3 regions of the Isoptericola sp. NPDC019571 genome follow, and region 1 is predicted to be linked to each of the others. Evidence: predicted binding sites of a transcription regulator. Region 1 holds the regulator's gene; each other region holds the start of a gene.
What was found. The regulator LexA, encoded in region 1, represses DNA repair genes until DNA is damaged. The targets are predictions, from matches to a motif close to TCGAACANNTGTTCGA.

Region 1 (5,725 bases):
CGAGTCCACCGGCGCGGGCGGCGGCCTGGTGGACGCCGAGACGCTGGCCTCCCGGTTCGAGTCCACCGGGCCGCGGCTGACGACCGCGGAGCGCGCCGCGGAGGACCGGACCTGGACGTACGGCCACGTGGTCGTCGACGAGGCGCAGGAGCTCTCCCCCATGGCGTGGCGGATGCTGGTGCGCCGCGTGCCCACGCGCTCGATGACGATCGTCGGGGACGTCGCGCAGACGTCGTCGCCCGCGGGCGCCCGGTCGTGGGCCCGTGCGCTGGACCCGGTGCTCGGCGACTCCTGGCGCCTGGAGGAGCTGACGGTCTCCTACCGCACCCCGGCCGCGGTCGCGGACGCCGCGCAGCGGATGGCCGCGGAGGCCGCGCTCCCCGTCTCGCCGCTCACCGCCGCCCGGCAGGTCGACGGCGCGCTGGAGCTCACGCGGGTCACGCCGTCGGGTCCCGCGCGTCCGGTGCTGGTCCAGGAGGTCGTGGACCACGCCGTCTCCCTCGCGGGCGAGTTCGTCGGTTCCGACGGCGCCGGACGGGTGGCGGTGGTGGCCGCGGCCGACCAGGTCGAGGCGATCCGGGTCGCCGTCGAGTCCGCCCTGCCCGACGCCCTCGGGCCGGACGAGGGCGCGCGCCTGCTCGCCCAGCGCCCGGAGGACGCCCAGGTGAGCGTGCTCGACCCGCGCGCGGCCAAGGGGCTGGAGTTCGACGCCGTCGTGCTGGTCGAGCCGGCGGCCGTCGCGGAGGGTCCGGGCGGGGCGTCGGACCTGTACGTCGCGATGACGCGCCCCACCCAGCGCCTCGTCGTCGTGCACGAGCGTGCCCTCCCCGCCGGCATCGTGGAGCTCGTCGCGGCGTGACGCAGGAGGTGGCACCGGACATCGCCACCGGACATGGCACCGCAACGGTGAGACGCGTTTGTCGGCGCGGGCCCGCACGGCGCACCATGGCCTCGTGCTGCGAGCCCTCCTTCTCGAGAACGTCCACCCCGTCGCTGCCCAGAATCTTCGTGATGCGGGCATCGAGGTCGTCACGCGCCCCGGCGCGCTCGACGAGTCCGAGCTGATCGAGTCCCTCGCGGACTTCCAGATCCTCGGCATCCGGTCCAAGACCACCGTCACCCGCAAGGTCCTGGAGAGCGTCCCCGGCCTGCAGGCCGTCGGCACCTTCTCCATCGGCACCAACCAGATCGACCTCGAGGCCGCCGCGGCCCACGGCGTGGCCGTGTTCAACGCGCCCTACTCGAACACGCGCTCCGTCGTCGAGCTCGCGATCTCGGAGATCATCGCCCTGACGCGCCGCCTCACGGTGCGCGACAAGGCGCTGCACGACGGTGTCTGGGACAAGACGGCGGAGGGCTCGCACGAGGTGCGGGGCCGCACACTGGGCATCATCGGCTACGGGAACATCGGCTCCCAGCTGTCGGTGCTCGCCGAGAACCTCGGCATGCGGGTGGTCTTCTACGACACCGCCGAGAAGCTCGCCCTCGGCAACGCGCACCGCGTCGAGACCATCGAGGAGCTGCTCGCCGAGGCCGACGCCGTGACGATCCACGTGGACGGGCGGGCGGGCAACGCCGGCCTCTTCGGGGCGGACCTGTTCGCCGGCATGAAGCCCGGCGCGATCTTCCTCAACCTGTCGCGCGGCTTCGTCGTGGACGTCGAGGCGCTGCGGGAGCACATCCTCTCCGGGCACCTCGGCGGCGCGGCCGTCGACGTCTTCCCGACCGAGCCGAAGAAGCGCGGCGACGGCTTCACGTCGCCCCTGCGCGGCCTGCCGAACGTCATCCTCACCCCGCACGTCGGCGGCTCGACGGAGGAGGCCCAGGAGGCGATCGGCGAGTTCGTGTCCAAGAAGCTGCGCGACTTCGTGGCGACCGGGTCCACGACGCTGTCCGTGAACCTCCCGAACCTCCAGCTCGCGCACACGGGCGTCGGCCGCATCATGCTGCTGCACCGCAACGTGCCCGGCGTCCTCGCCCGCGTGAACCAGGTCTTCGCCGACCACGGCGCCAACATCGAGGCGCAGATGCTCGCGACGCGCGGCGAGATCGGCTATGTGGTGACCGACATCTCGGACGTCACCCAGCGCGGCGCGTCGGCCAAGCTGCAGGCCATGGACTCGACGATCCGCCTCCGCATCCGCGACGCGTTCGAGCGGCCCGAGTTCCCGCCGGGGCCCGCCGCCGGCTGACACCCACCCGGCACCGCACGGCGCCCGCGCCGCACGCGCGAAGGGCGGCCCCGGTTCCCCGGGGCCGCCCTTCGCGCGTCGGTCGGTGCTCAGCCCGACTTGCGGCGGAACATCTTCTGCACGGGCCCGGTCGTCTCCGAGCCGTGCACCTGGCCGGTGTTGCCGTCCTTGCCGGCGGTCGGGTGGCTGGCGGCGTTCTTCTTCTCCAGCGCCTCCCGGAAGCGCGCCTTCGTGTCCTCGGAGGGCTTCGCCCTGGAGTCGTCCGTCATCGCGGTCACCTCGTCGTCCGTCGGGGTGGGTGTGCTCGCGCGGCGGGGCCACGCAGCACCTGGTGCCGTCCAGCATGCCCCGGGCCGTCACCCGGCGCCAGGGCATTTCGCCCGGACCGGGCGACCCGGGCGTCAGGCGGTCGTGTTTCCGCTCCCGGCGGTGGCGCGCTCGTCCCGCTCCGCCCGCAGCGAGGTGATCGCCGACTCGAAGTCCTCGAGGGACTCGAACGACTGGTAGACGCTGGCGAAGCGCAGATAGGCGACCTCGTCCAGCTCGCGCAGCGGCCCGAGGATCGCCAGGCCGACCTCGTTCGCCTCGATCTCCGGCCGGCCGGAGGCGCGCAGGGTCTCCTCGACCTTTTGCGCGAGGACGGCGAGGTCGTCGGCGCTCACCGGCCGGCCCTGGCAGGCCTTGCGCACACCCGCTACCACCTTGTCCCGGCTGAACGGCTCGGTCACCCCGGAGCGCTTGGCCACCGACAGGCTGGCCGTCTCGATCGTGGTGAACCGGCGCTGGCACGCGGGGCACTGACGCCGGCGACGGATGGACGAGCCGTCGTCGGAGGTGCGCGAGTCGACGACTCGCGAGTCCGCGTGGCGGCAGAACGGGCAGTGCATCGCTGGTCTCCTGCGCTCGGCTCCGGACCGGCGCCCGGCTGCCCGACAAGGTAAGCGGCGGGCGACCGTCCGCGCAAGCAGGATCCCCCGCGGCGGGGGCCGATCCTCGTGGTCAGTCCAGCGGGAGCACCACGACCTGCCCGGTCTGGAGCTCCGCCGACGTCAGCCCGTTGAGGTCGCGGAGCTCGGCGACCACGTCGCGCAGGTCCTCGCCCGTGTCACGCACCTGCTGCGCGTACTGCCAGAGGGTGTCGCCGGGCGCCACCGTCTGGAGCCGGACCTCGACGCCCGTGCCCGGCGACTCGGCGACGGCGCGCTGGCCGAACAGGCCCGCTCCCACGAGCACGAGGAGCACGAGGGCCGCGACCACCACCCGGCCCCTGCGGGTGAGCCGGAGCCCTCCGAGCCCGAGGAAACCGTGCGCGTCGCTGGTGCTGAGTGCGTTCTGCATCGTCCTGCCTCCGGTCCACGCGGTGCCGCCCGAGGCGGCCGCTTCGTCGAACGTCTGTTCGTCGAACACCTGTACGTCGAACTGCTGTACTAGGTGTACCACGTCCCGGCGACACGGTCGAGGCCCGATCGAACAGATGTTTGATGTCGGGCCGGAACTGGCTTAGAGTGGCCGACAGCGCGATGGAAGGTTTGTCGGATTTCATCGGCCCGCCCACGGGCCGCGCCCTGCAGGACGGAGAACGCGATGACCAGCGGACGGGACCAGGCCCCGGCGTCCACGACGACGGCGACGCCATGGGCTGCCCAGGACGAGACCCTCGACGGCGCGGCCACGACGACGGCCGGCGCCTCGACGACCGCGCTGGCGTCGGTGAGCGAGCTCTCGCCGTCGTCCGACCGCCTCACGCCCCGCCAGCGGCGCGTGCTCGAGACCATCCGCAGCTCCGTCGAGGCACGCGGCTACCCGCCGACCATGCGCGAGATCGGCGAGGCCGTGGGCCTGGCGAGCCCGTCCTCGGTCAAGCACCAGCTCACCACGCTCGAGCGCAAGGGCTACCTGCGCCGCGACCCCAACCGGCCGCGCGCGATCGAGGTCGTCGACCCCGAGGCGCCCGCCATCGACAGGTCGGCGCCCGAGGCAGACCCCGCCCCGGGGTACGTGGCAGGGTCGCTCGCCGCGTCCGACGCGCAGCCGGCCCAGGCCCCGTCCTACGTCCCGCTGGTCGGCAGGATCGCCGCCGGAGGCCCCATCCTCGCGGAGCAGGTCGTCGAGGACGTCTTCCCGCTCCCGCGGCAGGTCGTCGGCGACGGCGACCTGTTCCTGCTCAAGGTCGCGGGCGACTCGATGGTCGACGCCGCGATCTGCGACGGCGACTGGGTGGTCGTGCGCAGCCAGCCCGTCGCCGAGAACGGCGAGGTCGTCGCCGCGATGATCGACGGCGAGGCCACGGTCAAGACCTTCAAGCAGGCCGACGGGCACACCTGGCTGCTGCCGCAGAACGCCGCCTACTCCCCCATCCCGGGCGACGAGGCGCAGGTGCTCGGCCGGGTCGTGGCGGTGCTCCGCAGCCTCTGAGCACCGCCGGTGCGGCCCCGGGCCGTCAGAACCCGAGGCGCTGCTGCACGGCCCGCATGCTCTCGGCCGACGCGCGCAGCCCGGCGACCTCGTCGTCCGACAGCGGGGTGTCGATCGTCTCTGCCACGCCCCGGCGGCCGACGAGCGACGGTACCGACAGGCAGACGTCGCTGATGCCGTAGAAGTCGTCCAGGCGCGAGGACACGTTCATCACGCGGTGCTCGTCGTTGAGCACCGCCTCGATGATCCGGGTGGCCGCCAGGCCTACCGCGTAGTTGGTGGCCCCCTTGCCGGCGATGACGCGGTAGGCGGACTCCACGACGTCGGTCGCGATGCGCCGCCGGGCAGCCTCGTCCAGGGGCGGGTGCCCCCGGAACGGCCGCCAGTCCAGGAGGGGCACGCCGGCGATCGTCGCGGAGCTCCACAGCACGATCTCCGAGTCGCCGTGCTCGCCCGCGATGTTCGCGTGCACGTTCCCGACCGCCACCCCGCAGTGGCGGGCCAGCGCGTCGCGCAGCCGCGACGAGTCGAGGACGGTCCCGCTGCCGAACACCCGCCCCCGGGGCAGGCCGCTGATCTCCTGCGCGGCGTAGGTGACGACGTCGACCGGGTTGGTGACCATGAGGAACACGGCGTCCGGGGCCACCTCGAGGAGGCCCGGCAGGATGGACCGCGTGAGGCCGACCGTCGCCTCGGCCAGGTCGAGGCGGCTCTGTCCGGGCTTCTGCTTGGCCCCCGCCGTCACCGCGACGATGTCGGCGCCGCGGCAGACCTCCACGTCGTCCGAGCCGTCGATCTCGGCCTGAGGGATGAACATGCCCCCGTGCCGGAGGTCGAGCACCTCGGCCTCGACCTTCGCGCGGTTGACGTCCAGGAGGGCGACGGACCGGGCCGCGCCCCGGGCCAGCGCCGCGTACGCGAGGGTGGAGCCCACCGCGCCCGCTCCGACGATCGCGAGCTTGGTCGTCCTGCGTGTCTCGTCCACGGCCCCACGCTAGGTGTCGAGGCGCCGGAGCGCAGCGCGGACGAGTTCCCCGTCCGTGGTCGGCCAGAAGTCGGGCATGGAGCGGGTGAGGAAGGACCCGTAGCGGGCGGTCGCGAGGCGCGGGTCGAGCACG
Region 2 (5,725 bases), on a different contig from region 1:
TGGGTCTGGATCGTCACCGTCGGCGTGATCCTCGCGATGCTCGCGGTCGACTACGTCGGCCACGTGCGCACCCCGCACGCCCCCACGCTGCGCGAGTCGGCCACGTGGTCCCTGGCCTACGTCGCGGTCGCGGTCGTGTTCGGCGTGATCGTCTGGGTCGTGTGGGGCGGGACGTACGGCGGGGAGTACTTCGCCGGGTACATCACGGAGAAGTCGCTCAGCGTCGACAACCTGTTCGTCTTCGTCCTGATCATGACGAGCTTCCGGGTGCCCCGCGAGTACCAGCAGCGCGTGCTCCTCATCGGCATCACGATCGCGCTGGTGCTGCGCACGGTGTTCATCATCGCCGGCGCCGCGATCATCGCGAACTTCGCCTGGGTCTTCTACATCTTCGGCGCGTTCCTCATCTGGACCGCGATCGCCCAGGCCCGCTCGGGCACGGGGCACGACGAGGAGTGGAACGAGAACGGCGTCCTGCGGCTGACCCGCCGCCTCTTCCCGACGACGGACACGTACGTCGGCGACAAGATGACCGCGAAGATCGACGGCAAGCGGTTCATCACGCCGATGCTCATCGTCATGGTCGCGATCGGCAGCGCGGACCTGCTGTTCGCCGTCGACTCGATCCCCGCCATCTTCGGTCTCACGCAGGAGACGTACCTCGTCTTCGCGGCCAACGCGTTCTCCCTCCTCGGGCTGCGGCAGCTCTACTTCCTCGTGGACGGTCTCCTGGACCGCCTCGTCTACCTCAACTACGGCCTCGCGGCGATCCTCGGCTTCATCGGTGTCAAGCTGGTGATCCACGCCCTGCACACCAACGAGCTGCCGTTCATCAACGGCGGGAACCACGTCGAGGCGATCCCCGAGATCTCGACGACGCTGTCCCTCAGCTTCATCGTGGTGGTGCTCGCCGTCACGACGATCGCCTCCCTGGCGCGCGACCGGCGTGACCGTCGGGCCCGTGCCGTCGCCGCGCCGACACCCACCTCCGAAGGAGACGCATGATCCACGAGCTGCCGGTCTGGTTCGAGTGGGCGTCGCTCGCGGCGCTGATCCTCCTGCTCGCCGTCGACCTCGCCATCGTCGGCAGGCGCCCGCACGTGCCGAGCATGAAGGAGAGCGGCCTGTGGGTCGGCTTCTACGTGGCGCTGGCGCTGGTGTTCGGGCTGATCGTGCTGGCGGTGGGCGGCACCGCCCCCGCCGGGGAGTTCTACGCCGGGTGGCTCACGGAGTACTCCCTGAGCGTGGACAACCTGTTCGTCTTCGTCATCATCATGTCGCGGTTCGCGGTGCCGAAGCGGCACCAGCAGATGGTGCTGATGGTCGGCATCATCATCGCGCTGGTGCTGCGCGGGGCGTTCATCCTCGCGGGGGCGGCGATCCTCGAGCAGTTCGTGTGGGTGTTCTACCTCTTCGGCGCGTTCCTCATCTACACGGCGGTCAAGCTCGTGGCGGGAGGCGACGACGAGGAGGAGTTCAAGGAGAACGTGGCGATCCGCCTGCTCCGCCGCGTGCTGCCGGTGAGCCAGGAGTACGACGGCGCGAAGGTGCGCACGGTGGTCGACGGCAAGAAGCTGTTCACCCCGATGCTCGTGGTGTTCGTCGCGATCGGCTCGACGGACCTGCTGTTCGCGCTCGACTCGATCCCCGCGATCTTCGGGCTGACGAAGGATCCGTTCATCGTCTTCACCGCGAACATCTTCGCCCTCATGGGCCTGCGGCAGCTCTACTTCCTGCTCGGCGGCCTGCTCGAGCGGCTGGTGTACCTGCCGATCGCCCTGGCGGTCATCCTCGGGTTCATCGGCGTCAAGCTCATCCTCGAGGCGCTGCACACCAACACGCTCCCGTTCATCAACGGGGGCGAGCACGTCGCCTGGGCACCCGAGATCCCGATCTGGCTGTCCCTCGCCGTGATCCTCGGCTCGATCGCGATCGCGACGGTCGCGAGCCTGGCGAAGACGCGGCGGACCGCCGCGGTCGCCGCGAAGGACGCGGCGCCGGCGGGCGCGGCCGACGCCGCGGGTGCGGCGTCGTCGACGACGCCGGCACCGGAGGCGCAGGACGTGGCGTCGGAGCCCGGCACCGCTCCCGCGTCCTCCGGGCCGGAGTCCTCGGGCCGCTGACGACACGAGCGCACGGGCCCCGGACGGCACGCCGTCCGGGGCCCGCGCGCGTCCGGCGTCAGGCGGCGAAGCCGCCGATCACGGGCACGAACTCCCGCGCCGCGCGGTGCGCCACCAGACCCTCGCGCCGCATGGGGTCGGCCGCGAGCAGCTCGAGCGCGCCGGTCGCGTCGTCGGCCTCGACGACCAGGAGCGCGCCGCCGGGCTCGCCGTCCGGCGTCGCGGGCAGCGGGCCGGACACGCGCAGCGTGCCGCTCTCGTGCAGGCCGCGGAGGAACTCCCGGTGCTCCGGACGGACCTCCGCGAGGCGGTCGGGGTCGGTGACGTAGACGTACGTGACGGCGTAGACGGACATGGCCGCATCCAAGCACCCCGCGCGGTCGCGAGCCCGGGACGTCCAGGAGCGGGTCGGGAGACCGGGTGTGACCGGTCAGGCACGCGAAAAGACCCCGAAAGGTATAGAACGCCTGTACGAATGTCGGCGCGCCGACGTAGGATGCCCGGGTGAGCAACCGCCTCGTCATCTCCGGCGCCCGCGAGCACAATCTGCGCAACATCGAGCTCGATCTCCCGCGCGACGGGCTGATCGTCTTCACCGGGCTGTCGGGCTCGGGGAAGTCCTCCCTGGCGTTCGACACGATCTTCGCCGAGGGGCAGCGCCGCTACGTGGAGTCGCTCTCCGCGTACGCCCGCCAGTTCCTCGGTCAGATGGACAAGCCCGACGTCGACTTCATCGAGGGCCTGTCGCCCGCGGTGTCGATCGACCAGAAGTCGACCAACCGCAACCCGCGGTCGACGGTCGGCACGATCACCGAGGTCTACGACTACCTGCGCCTGCTCTTCGCCCGCGCGGGGACGCAGCACTGCCCCGTGTGCGGCGAGCCGGTCCGCTCGCAGACGCCGCAGCAGATCGTCGACAAGCTCCTCGAGCTGCCGGAGGGCACCCGGTACCAGGTGCTCGCACCCGTCGTGCGCGGGCGCAAGGGCGAGTACGCCGACCTGTTCGCCGAGCTGCAGACGCAGGGCTTCGCCCGCGCGCGGGTCGACGGCGAGGTGGTGCAGCTGACCAGCCCGCCCACGCTCGAGAAGAAGCTCAAGCACGACATCGAGGTCGTCGTCGACCGTCTCGTGTCACGCGACGGCGTCCAGCGCCGGCTCACCGACTCGGTGGAGACCGCGCTGCGGCTCGCGGGCGGCCTGGTCATGGTCGAGCTCGTCGACGCCGACATCGACGACCTCGACCGGGTGCGCAAGTTCTCGGAGAAGCGGGCGTGCCCCAACGACCACCCGCTCGCGCTCGACGAGATCGAGCCCCGCACGTTCTCCTTCAACGCCCCGTACGGCGCGTGCCCGGAGTGCACCGGCATCGGCTTCCGCCTCGAGGTCGACGCCGACCTCGTCGTGCCGGACGAGGAGAGGACCCTGCGCGACGGTGCCGTGGTGCCGTGGGCGCAGACGTCGTCGGAGTACTTCGAGCGGGTGCTCACCGCGCTGGCGGAGGAGATGAGCTTCTCCATGGACGTGCCGTGGCGCGCGCTGCCGCAGCGCGCCCGTGACGCGATCCTGTTCGGCCGCAACCACCAGGTGCACGTGCGGTACAAGAACCGCTGGGGCCGCGAGCGGCAGTACTCCACCGGCTTCGAGGGCGCGGTGACCTTCCTGGAGCGCCGGCACCGGGAGACCGAGTCCGACTGGTCGAAGGAGAAGTACGAGGCCTACATGCGGGAGGTCCCGTGTCCCGTGTGCTCGGGGGCACGGCTCAAGCCCGAGGTCCTCGCGGTCACCGTCGGCGGCAAGTCGATCTGGGACGTGTGCCGGCTGCCGATCGACCAGGCCAAGACCTTCCTCGACGGGCTCGAGCTGGGCGAGCGCGAGCGCGCCATCGCGGCCGAGGTCCTCAAGGAGATCCACGCCCGGCTCGGCTTCCTCGTCGACGTGGGCCTGCACTACCTGTCGCTCGAGCGTCCGGCGGGCACCCTGTCGGGTGGCGAGGCCCAGCGCATCCGGCTCGCGACCCAGATCGGCTCGGGCCTCGTCGGCGTGCTGTACGTGCTCGACGAGCCGTCGATCGGGCTGCACCAGCGCGACAACCGCCGCCTCATCGAGACGCTGACCCGCCTGCGAGACCTCGGCAACACGCTGATCGTCGTCGAGCACGACGAGGACACCATCCGCGCGGCGGACTGGATCGTCGACGTCGGCCCGGGCGCGGGCGAGCACGGCGGCCGCGTCGTGCACTCGGGCGACTACGCCGGGCTCCTCGAGGCCGAGGGCTCGATGACCGGCGCCTACCTCTCCGGCCGGCGCAGCATCGCGCTGCCCGCGGAGCGTCGCGCGACCGACCCCGGCCGGAAGGTCACGGTCGTCGGCGCCCGGGAGAACAACCTGCGGGGGATCGACGTGTCGTTCCCGCTCGGCGTGCTCACGGCGGTCACGGGCGTCTCGGGGTCCGGCAAGTCGACGCTGGTCAACTCGATCCTGCACACCGTGCTCGCGAACGAGCTCAACGGCGCGCGCCAGGTGGCGGGCCGGCACACCCGGGTCACGGGCGTGGACCAGCTCGACAAGGTGGTGCACGTCGACCAGGGGCCGATCGGGCGCACGCCGCGGTCCAACCCGGCCACCTACACGGGCGTGTGGGACCGGATCCGCAAGATCTTTGCGGAGACGGAGGAGGCGAAGGTCCGGGGCTACGGCCCGGGTCGCTTCTCCTTCAACGTCAAGGGCGGCCGCTGCGAGGCGTGCGCGGGCGACGGCACGCTGAAGATCGAGATGAACTTCCTGCCCGACGTCTACGTGCCGTGCGAGGTGTGCCACGGGGCGCGGTACAACCGCGAGACCCTCGAGGTGCACTTCAAGGGCAAGACGGTCGCGGACGTGCTGGACATGCCGATCGAGGAGGCCGCGGAGTTCTTCGCCGCGTTCCCCGCGATCTCGCGCTACCTCACCACGCTGGTCGAGGTGGGTCTCGGCTATGTCCGCCTCGGGCAGCCGGCGCCGACGCTCTCGGGTGGCGAGGCGCAGCGGGTCAAGCTCGCGAGCGAGCTGCAGAAGCGCTCCACGGGCCGCACGATCTACGTCCTCGACGAGCCGACCACGGGCCTGCACTTCGAGGACATCCGCAAGCTGCTCGGCGTGCTGCAGTCGCTGGTGGAGAAGGGCAACACCGTCCTCGTCATCGAGCACAACCTCGACGTCATCAAGAGCGCCGACTGGATCGTCGACATGGGGCCGGAGGGCGGCTCCGGCGGCGGGACGGTGGTGGCGGAGGGCACGCCTGAGGACGTGGCGCAGGTCGAGGCGAGCCACACGGGCCAGTTCCTCGCGCCGATCCTCCAGGAGCACCCGCCCGTGCCGACGGCGACCCCTGCAGGCCGGGCGAGGTCGGCCGCCGCGACCTCGGCGTCGTCGGCGCCGCGGGCGCGGAGCTCGGCGAAGGGCTCGGCGACGGGCACGACGAAGGGTTCGGGGAAGGCGACGACGAAGGGGAAGACCGCGTCGAAGCGTCCCGGTAAGCGCAGCGCGGCCTGACGTCCTAGCGTGTGGCCATGGGAGCGCACCACAACTACGCCGTGACCGTCGCCTGGCCCGATGCTGCCGAG
Region 3 (5,725 bases), on a different contig from region 1:
TGTGGTCGGCGGTGCCGGGGCTGATGAGGTAGGTGCGGCCGCGGGGTGAGGTCCAGGCCAGGACGCCGTGGTCGAGCTGTTCGACCTGCCAGCGCGACTCGTGCTTGAGCGTGTGGTGCTTGCGGCACAGCGAGGCGAGGTTGCCCGCGTCGGTGGCGCCGCCGTCGGCCCAGGCGGTGGTGTGGTCGACGTCGCAGCGGCGTGCGGGCACGCGGCAGCCGGGGAACCGGCACGTCAGGTCGCGCTGGGTGAGGAAGGCGCGCAGGTCGGTGGGCACGACGTAGCTGCGCCGGTCCACGGTGAGCATGGCGCCCATGACGGGGTCGGTCAGTACGCGCCGGAGCGTGGGGGCGCGCGCGACCAGGTGTCGGGCGGTCTCCGCGTCGATCGGTGTCGTGCCGTCCAGCAACCCGGATCCCTCGCCGGTGCCGGCCAGCGTGGTGACCGGCACCGTCACGTGCACCACGGGACGGATCGCGCGCGCCAGCGTGGCCAACGGGTCCGGCGGCAGGTCCGGTGGAGGGCCGGGTGGGGGTGGTTCGGGTGGGAGCAGGTCTGGAGGGAGCCGATCGGGCGCCCGGCCTGCGGGGCCGCGCCCCTCGTCGCCGAGCAGGAGGGCGGTCAGCGTGGCGGCGCGCAGCTGCCCCACCCCGCGTGGATCCCCGGCGTCCTTGGCGCGCGCGGCGGTGCGGGTCAACCGGTCGTGGATCGCGTGGGCGACCGGGGTGGGCAGGTGCGCGGTCAGCCAGGACATCCCGTCCTTGCCATCGTCGACCCACGCGTCCGCGCGCAGGGCCGCGGCCTCGTAGCGGACCTCCGCGGGCACCGGCTGCAGCCGGTCCCGGGCCGCGCGGGCCAGTGCCCCGAACCGCGCCGCCGTCAGGGCGGGAGCCCGATCCAGGACCGCCCGCTCGACCTGCGCGGCCACCGCGGCAGGCAGGTCGGCGACGGCGTCCGCAAGCTTCGACGCGTGCTGATAGGAGATGGCCCCCGCGCACAGCGCGTCCAGCGTCGCGGTCGCCTTCGAGGTCAGGACGTCCGCGTCCGCGAGCCACCCCTGCGCGACATGCTCGCTCACCCCGAGCGCGCACGCCACCTCCGCCACCAGCGCGCGGTGCGCGACCGAACCGCGGCGCTCCGCCGTCGCCGACCCGACGCGCTCCACGGTGACGTCGAGCATCGCCTCCGGGACCGCCGTCGCCGCCGCGACGACCTCGGCCAGCGCGACCGTGCGCCGACCCGCCGCCGCGTTGACCGCGGCCTGTGCGTCCGCGGCCGCGTCCAGGGCACCGTCCAGCCGCGAGGCGGCGATGCCCTGGCCTGTCGTCATGGAGCAAGTCAACCAGCCTCCACCGACACTTGATCGAACAGGCGTTCGATCTGTGGGAAATTCTGTGGAGGACGGCTGGCATGCCGGCGGTCAGGTCTCGGGATACACCTCGACGTCGAACTTGAGGAGGACGGGCCGTCCGTTCGTCATCCCCGCGCACTCGGGCCCGCCCGACGCCGTCCTGCCGCGCCGCTCGACCTCGGCCAGCACGGCGTCGTCGCTCGGCCGATGCCAGCCGCCCCGGAGGCGTGGACGATCCGCTGCGCCTCGGCGCGGTCGGCGACCTCCAGCTCGATCCGCATCGTCGGCATGGGGCCGGGCTAGATGCCGGCGAGTGGGTCAGCGGGTCCGGTTCACGCGCAGGATCTCCTCCTGGTACGGGGCGACGACGGTGGGGGACACGCGGCAGTCGAGCATGAGGAAGCGGCGCCGGTCGACGGGCTCGCGCGCCCAGGTGCCGAGGCGGTCGAGGTCGGCGAGGCTGCGCACGACGACGCCCTCCGCGCCGACGGCGGCGGCGAGCGCGGCGAAGTCGGTCTCGGGGATACGCATGGGCTCCTCGGCGAGGCCCTGGCGCCCGTAGACGTGCACCTCGGCGCCGTAGACGGCGTCGTTCCACACGACGGCGACGCCGCGGCCGCCCGCGGTGCGCACGGCGGTCTCGAGGTCGGCCAGGGCCATGAGCCCGCCGCCGTCACCGGTGGTGAGCACGACGGTGGCGTCCGGCCGGGCCGCGGCCGCGCCGGCGACGCTGGGGAAGCCCAGCCCGATGGACTGGAAGGCGGTGCCGACCATCATCATCCGGTCGGGCGACGCCACGGGCCAGTACATGTTGGCCCAGCCGATGAAGTGGCCGCCGTCGGACACGACCACCCGGTCGGCGGGGAGCAGCGCGCCGATGCGGCTCGCGACGCCGCGCGGGTCGAGGCGCCCGTCGGCGGCGAGGCCGTCGGCGGGCCCCGTGTCGTAGGTGCGGGCGGCGGCGACGTCCACGGAGTCGCGCCAGCCCGACGGCGCGGCGCCGAGGGCGCGCAGCTCGTCGAGCAGGGCGCCGGTGACGAGCGCGGCGTCGCCGCGGACGAACGAGCCCACGTGGCGGTGCGTCGCGGCCTGCGCGACGTCCACCTGGACCACGCGGGTGCCGGGGGAGAAGAGCTCGCCGAACCGCATCGTGAACTGGTTGAGCGACGCGCCCACGACGACGGCGACGTCCGCCTCGCGCACCAGCGCCATCGCGCCGTCGGCGCCGAACCCGCCGGCGACGCCGAGGTCGTACCGGCCGTCGGGGAAGACGCCGCGGCCCAGCGCCGTCGTCGTCGTGAGCGCGCCGGTGGCGTCCGCGAGCTCGCCCAGCGCCGTGCTCGCGCCGGCCAGCCAGGCGCCGCGGCCCGCGAGGAGCAGGGGGCGCTCGGCCCCGGCGAGGGCGTGCGCGAGCTCGGTGATCGCGGCGGCGTCGAACGGGCCGGCGGGCGCGAGCGGCCCGGGGAGGGCGGGCTCGGGCGCCTCGGGCACCGGGCCGGCCTCGAGCGCGGCGACGTCGTAGGGGATGGCCAGCACGACGGGCACGCGGTAGGTGAGCGAGTGCTCGACGGCGATCACGGTGGTCGCCGCGGCGTCCGCGCGGCCGACGGTATAGGTGCGCGCGCCGACGGCGGCGGCCAGCGCGATCTGGTCCACGTCCCACGGGCGGGGGCCCGACGTCGGCTCGTCGCCCGCGAGGAGCACGAGCGGCACGCGGGCCTGCGCGGCCTCGGCGAGCGCCGTCAACGTGTTGGTGAAGCCGGCGCCGTAGGTGACGGTCGCGGCGGCGATGCGGCCGGAGGCGCGGAAGTAGGCGTCGGCGGCGACGACGCCGCCGGCCTCGTGCCGGACGGCGGTGAACCGGGCGGCCGCGGTGCGCTCGACGTCGTCGAGGAACCAGGCGTTGCCGTTGCCCATGACGCCGAAGACGTGGTCGACGTGCTGGGCGAGGGTGCGGGCGACATGCGCGGACACGGTGGGCACGGGGCCTCCAGGGGAACAGTGACGGATGAGTGGTGCGGTCCGTATGTGTCCCGTGCGGTCCCGACGCCGGGTCCGACGTGCTGGCTGTGCAGCGTGACTGCCGGTGACCGGGCTGCCGTGCGCCCCTTTTTCGAGCGCAAGGCGGCGCGGGTCCGCCTCGACGCCGCGAGTATATCCACCGGTCGGGCGCGATCTTCGACGGGGTCTTGTGGGGGCGTACCGTCAGGCGTAACTTACCGTAAGTGGCTACTGACATATCGGGATTCGCCGCCCTGGCGGACCCCACACGGCGCGAGATCTACGAGCGCGTCGCGGCCCGGCCGTCGTCGGTCGGGGAGCTCGCCGCCGGGCTGCCCGTGAGCCGCCCGGCCGTCTCGCAGCACCTGCGCGTGCTCAAGGACGCCCGGCTGGTCGCCGACGAGGCCGTCGGCACCCGCCGCGTCTACCGCGCCGACCCCGAGGGGCTCGCGATGCTCCGCGAGTACCTGGACCTGTTCTGGCGCCGTTCGCTCGACAGCTTCGCCTCCGTCGCAGAGGAGACCTTCCATGACCACCCCGACCCGACCTGAGACGGACGCCGGCCCCCACGCCGTGTCCGTGGCGGTGGACGTCGCCGCCCCGCGCGCGCACGTCTTCGACGTGTTCACGCGGCAGACGTCGACCTGGTGGGACCCGGACCACCACCTCCTCGACGACACCGTCGACATGGAGGTCGACCTCCGGGCCGGCGGCTCGATCACCGAGGTCGACGCCGCGGGGAACCGCTGCACGATCGGCCGCGTGCTCGTCGTCGAGCGCCCCGCGCGGTTCGCCTTCACCTGGGACGTGTCACCGCGCTGGGAGGTCGAGACCGACCCCGCGCGCTGCAGCGAGGTGCACGTCTCGTTCGTCGCGGTCGACGAACGCCGCACCCGCGTCGTCCTCGAGCACCGCCACCTCGGACGGCACGGGGACGGCTGGAAGGGGATGCGGGACGCCGTCGGCGGCGCCGACGGCTGGGCCGTCGACGTGCGACGCCTGGCGGAGGTCGCGGGCGCCTGACGGCTACCGGTCGAGGAACAGCTCGATCACCGGCACGGCGACGTCGGGCCGTGCCGTGGGCAGGTGCAGCGTGAGCGTGCCGGGCGGCTGCCCGCCCGGGTTGGTGTTCCATGCCTTCTGGTCCGGGTCGGACACCGACGTGCGCAGCTCGGAGCCGTCGTGCAGCAGCTGGGCGTAGCGCACCCGGTCGGCGAGCCCGCGCAGGTGGACGTGCCCGAAGGGCCACGCGAACAGGTGGACGTAGAGGCGGTCGTCGCGCTGCGTGAGCACGGCGCCGGGCGGCAGGCCGGGGGCGACGGCGGCAGCCAGGTCGGGGTCGGCCGGGCCGGCGCCCCGGATCGAGCGCCCGTGCAGGCGGGTCCACGCCCCGAGCGCGGCGAGCGTGGCGGCGTCGCGGGCAGGCACCGCGCCCCGGCCGTCGGGACCGACGTTCAGGAGCAGGTTGCCGCCCTTGGACACGGTGTCGACGAGCATGCGCACCAGGAGGTCCGGGTCCTTGAACCTCGTGTTGTCGCGGTCGTACCCCCAGCTGCCGTTGAGGGTCTGGCAGGCCTCCCAGACGACGAGCTCGCCCGCGGCGTCGCGCATCGGGGCGTCCGGCTGGTACTGCTCGGGGGTGACGAGGTCGCCGGGGATGCCGAGGCGGTCGTTGACCACGGCCTGGGGCTGCAGCTCGCGGACCATGGCGAGCAGGCCCTCGGCGTCCCAGTCCTCGGGGCGCTTGCCGGGCCAGCCGCGCCGGTCGCGGGTGTCGGTGAAGTCGAAGAAGACGTAGTCGACCGGCCCGTACCCGGTGAGCAGCTCGCGCACCTGGGCGTGCAGGTACTCGCGGTAGCGGGCCATGTCGCGGCCGTCGTTGAGGGCGTGGGCGTCGGGGTCGTCCCGGCGGGGGTGGTCGGCGTCGACCGTGTAGTCGGGGTGGTGCCAGTCGAGGAGCGAGTGGTAGAGCCCCAGCCGCAGGCCCTCGGCACGGACGGCCTCGGCCAGCTCCGCCACGAGGTCGCGCCCGCGGGTGCGGGCGATGCTGTAGTCGCTGACGGCGGAGTCCCACAGGGCGAAGCCGTCGTGGTGCTTGGTGGTCAGCACGACGTACCTCATCCCGGCGTCCTTGGCGGCGCGCACGAGGGCCCGCGCGTCGAACAGGTCCGGGTCGAACACCTCGGCGTAGCGTGCGTACTGCTCGACGGTCTGCTTCTCGAAGCTCATCACCCACTCGTGCCGGGCGGCCGCGGAGTAGAGGCCGAAGTGCACGAAGAGGCCGAAGCGGGCCTCGGTGAACCACGCCTGCTCGGGGCGCAGGGGCGGGGCGGCCGTGGTCATGCGGATCACTCCTCGTCGAGCGGCGGGGCC

Region 2: uvrA (excinuclease ABC subunit UvrA) is a predicted target of LexA. The motif match lies at 2,583-2,598, and genes of this name have one in related genera.
Region 3: ACH443_RS00460 (DUF222 domain-containing protein) is a predicted target of LexA. The motif match lies at 1,364-1,379, and genes of this name have one in related genera.

The regions. Positions count from the first base shown of each region.
Region 1 is NZ_JBIRXZ010000002.1:438,896-444,620, reverse strand. It holds gene ACH443_RS05380 (HelD family protein) at 1-859, shown strand, start outside; gene serA (phosphoglycerate dehydrogenase) at 954-2,192, shown strand; gene ACH443_RS05370 (DUF5302 domain-containing protein) at 2,282-2,461, opposite strand; gene nrdR (transcriptional regulator NrdR) at 2,594-3,079, opposite strand; gene ACH443_RS05360 (LysM peptidoglycan-binding domain-containing protein) at 3,192-3,530, opposite strand; gene lexA (transcriptional repressor LexA) at 3,777-4,607, shown strand; gene ACH443_RS05350 (L-lactate dehydrogenase) at 4,633-5,592, opposite strand; gene ACH443_RS05345 (ATP-dependent DNA helicase) at 5,602-5,725, opposite strand, start outside.
Region 2 is NZ_JBIRXZ010000007.1:205,031-210,755, forward strand. It holds gene ACH443_RS14215 (TerC family protein) at 1-1,005, shown strand, start outside; gene ACH443_RS14220 (TerC family protein) at 1,002-2,123, shown strand; gene ACH443_RS14225 (YciI family protein) at 2,182-2,478, opposite strand; gene uvrA (excinuclease ABC subunit UvrA) at 2,628-5,654, shown strand; gene ACH443_RS14235 (OsmC family protein) at 5,672-5,725, shown strand, end outside.
Region 3 is NZ_JBIRXZ010000001.1:101,332-107,056, forward strand. It holds gene ACH443_RS00460 (DUF222 domain-containing protein) at 1-1,330, opposite strand, end outside; gene ACH443_RS00465 (thiamine pyrophosphate-binding protein) at 1,670-3,334, opposite strand; gene ACH443_RS00470 (ArsR/SmtB family transcription factor) at 3,577-3,903, shown strand; gene ACH443_RS00475 (SRPBCC domain-containing protein) at 3,881-4,375, shown strand; gene ACH443_RS00480 (alpha-L-fucosidase) at 4,379-5,695, opposite strand.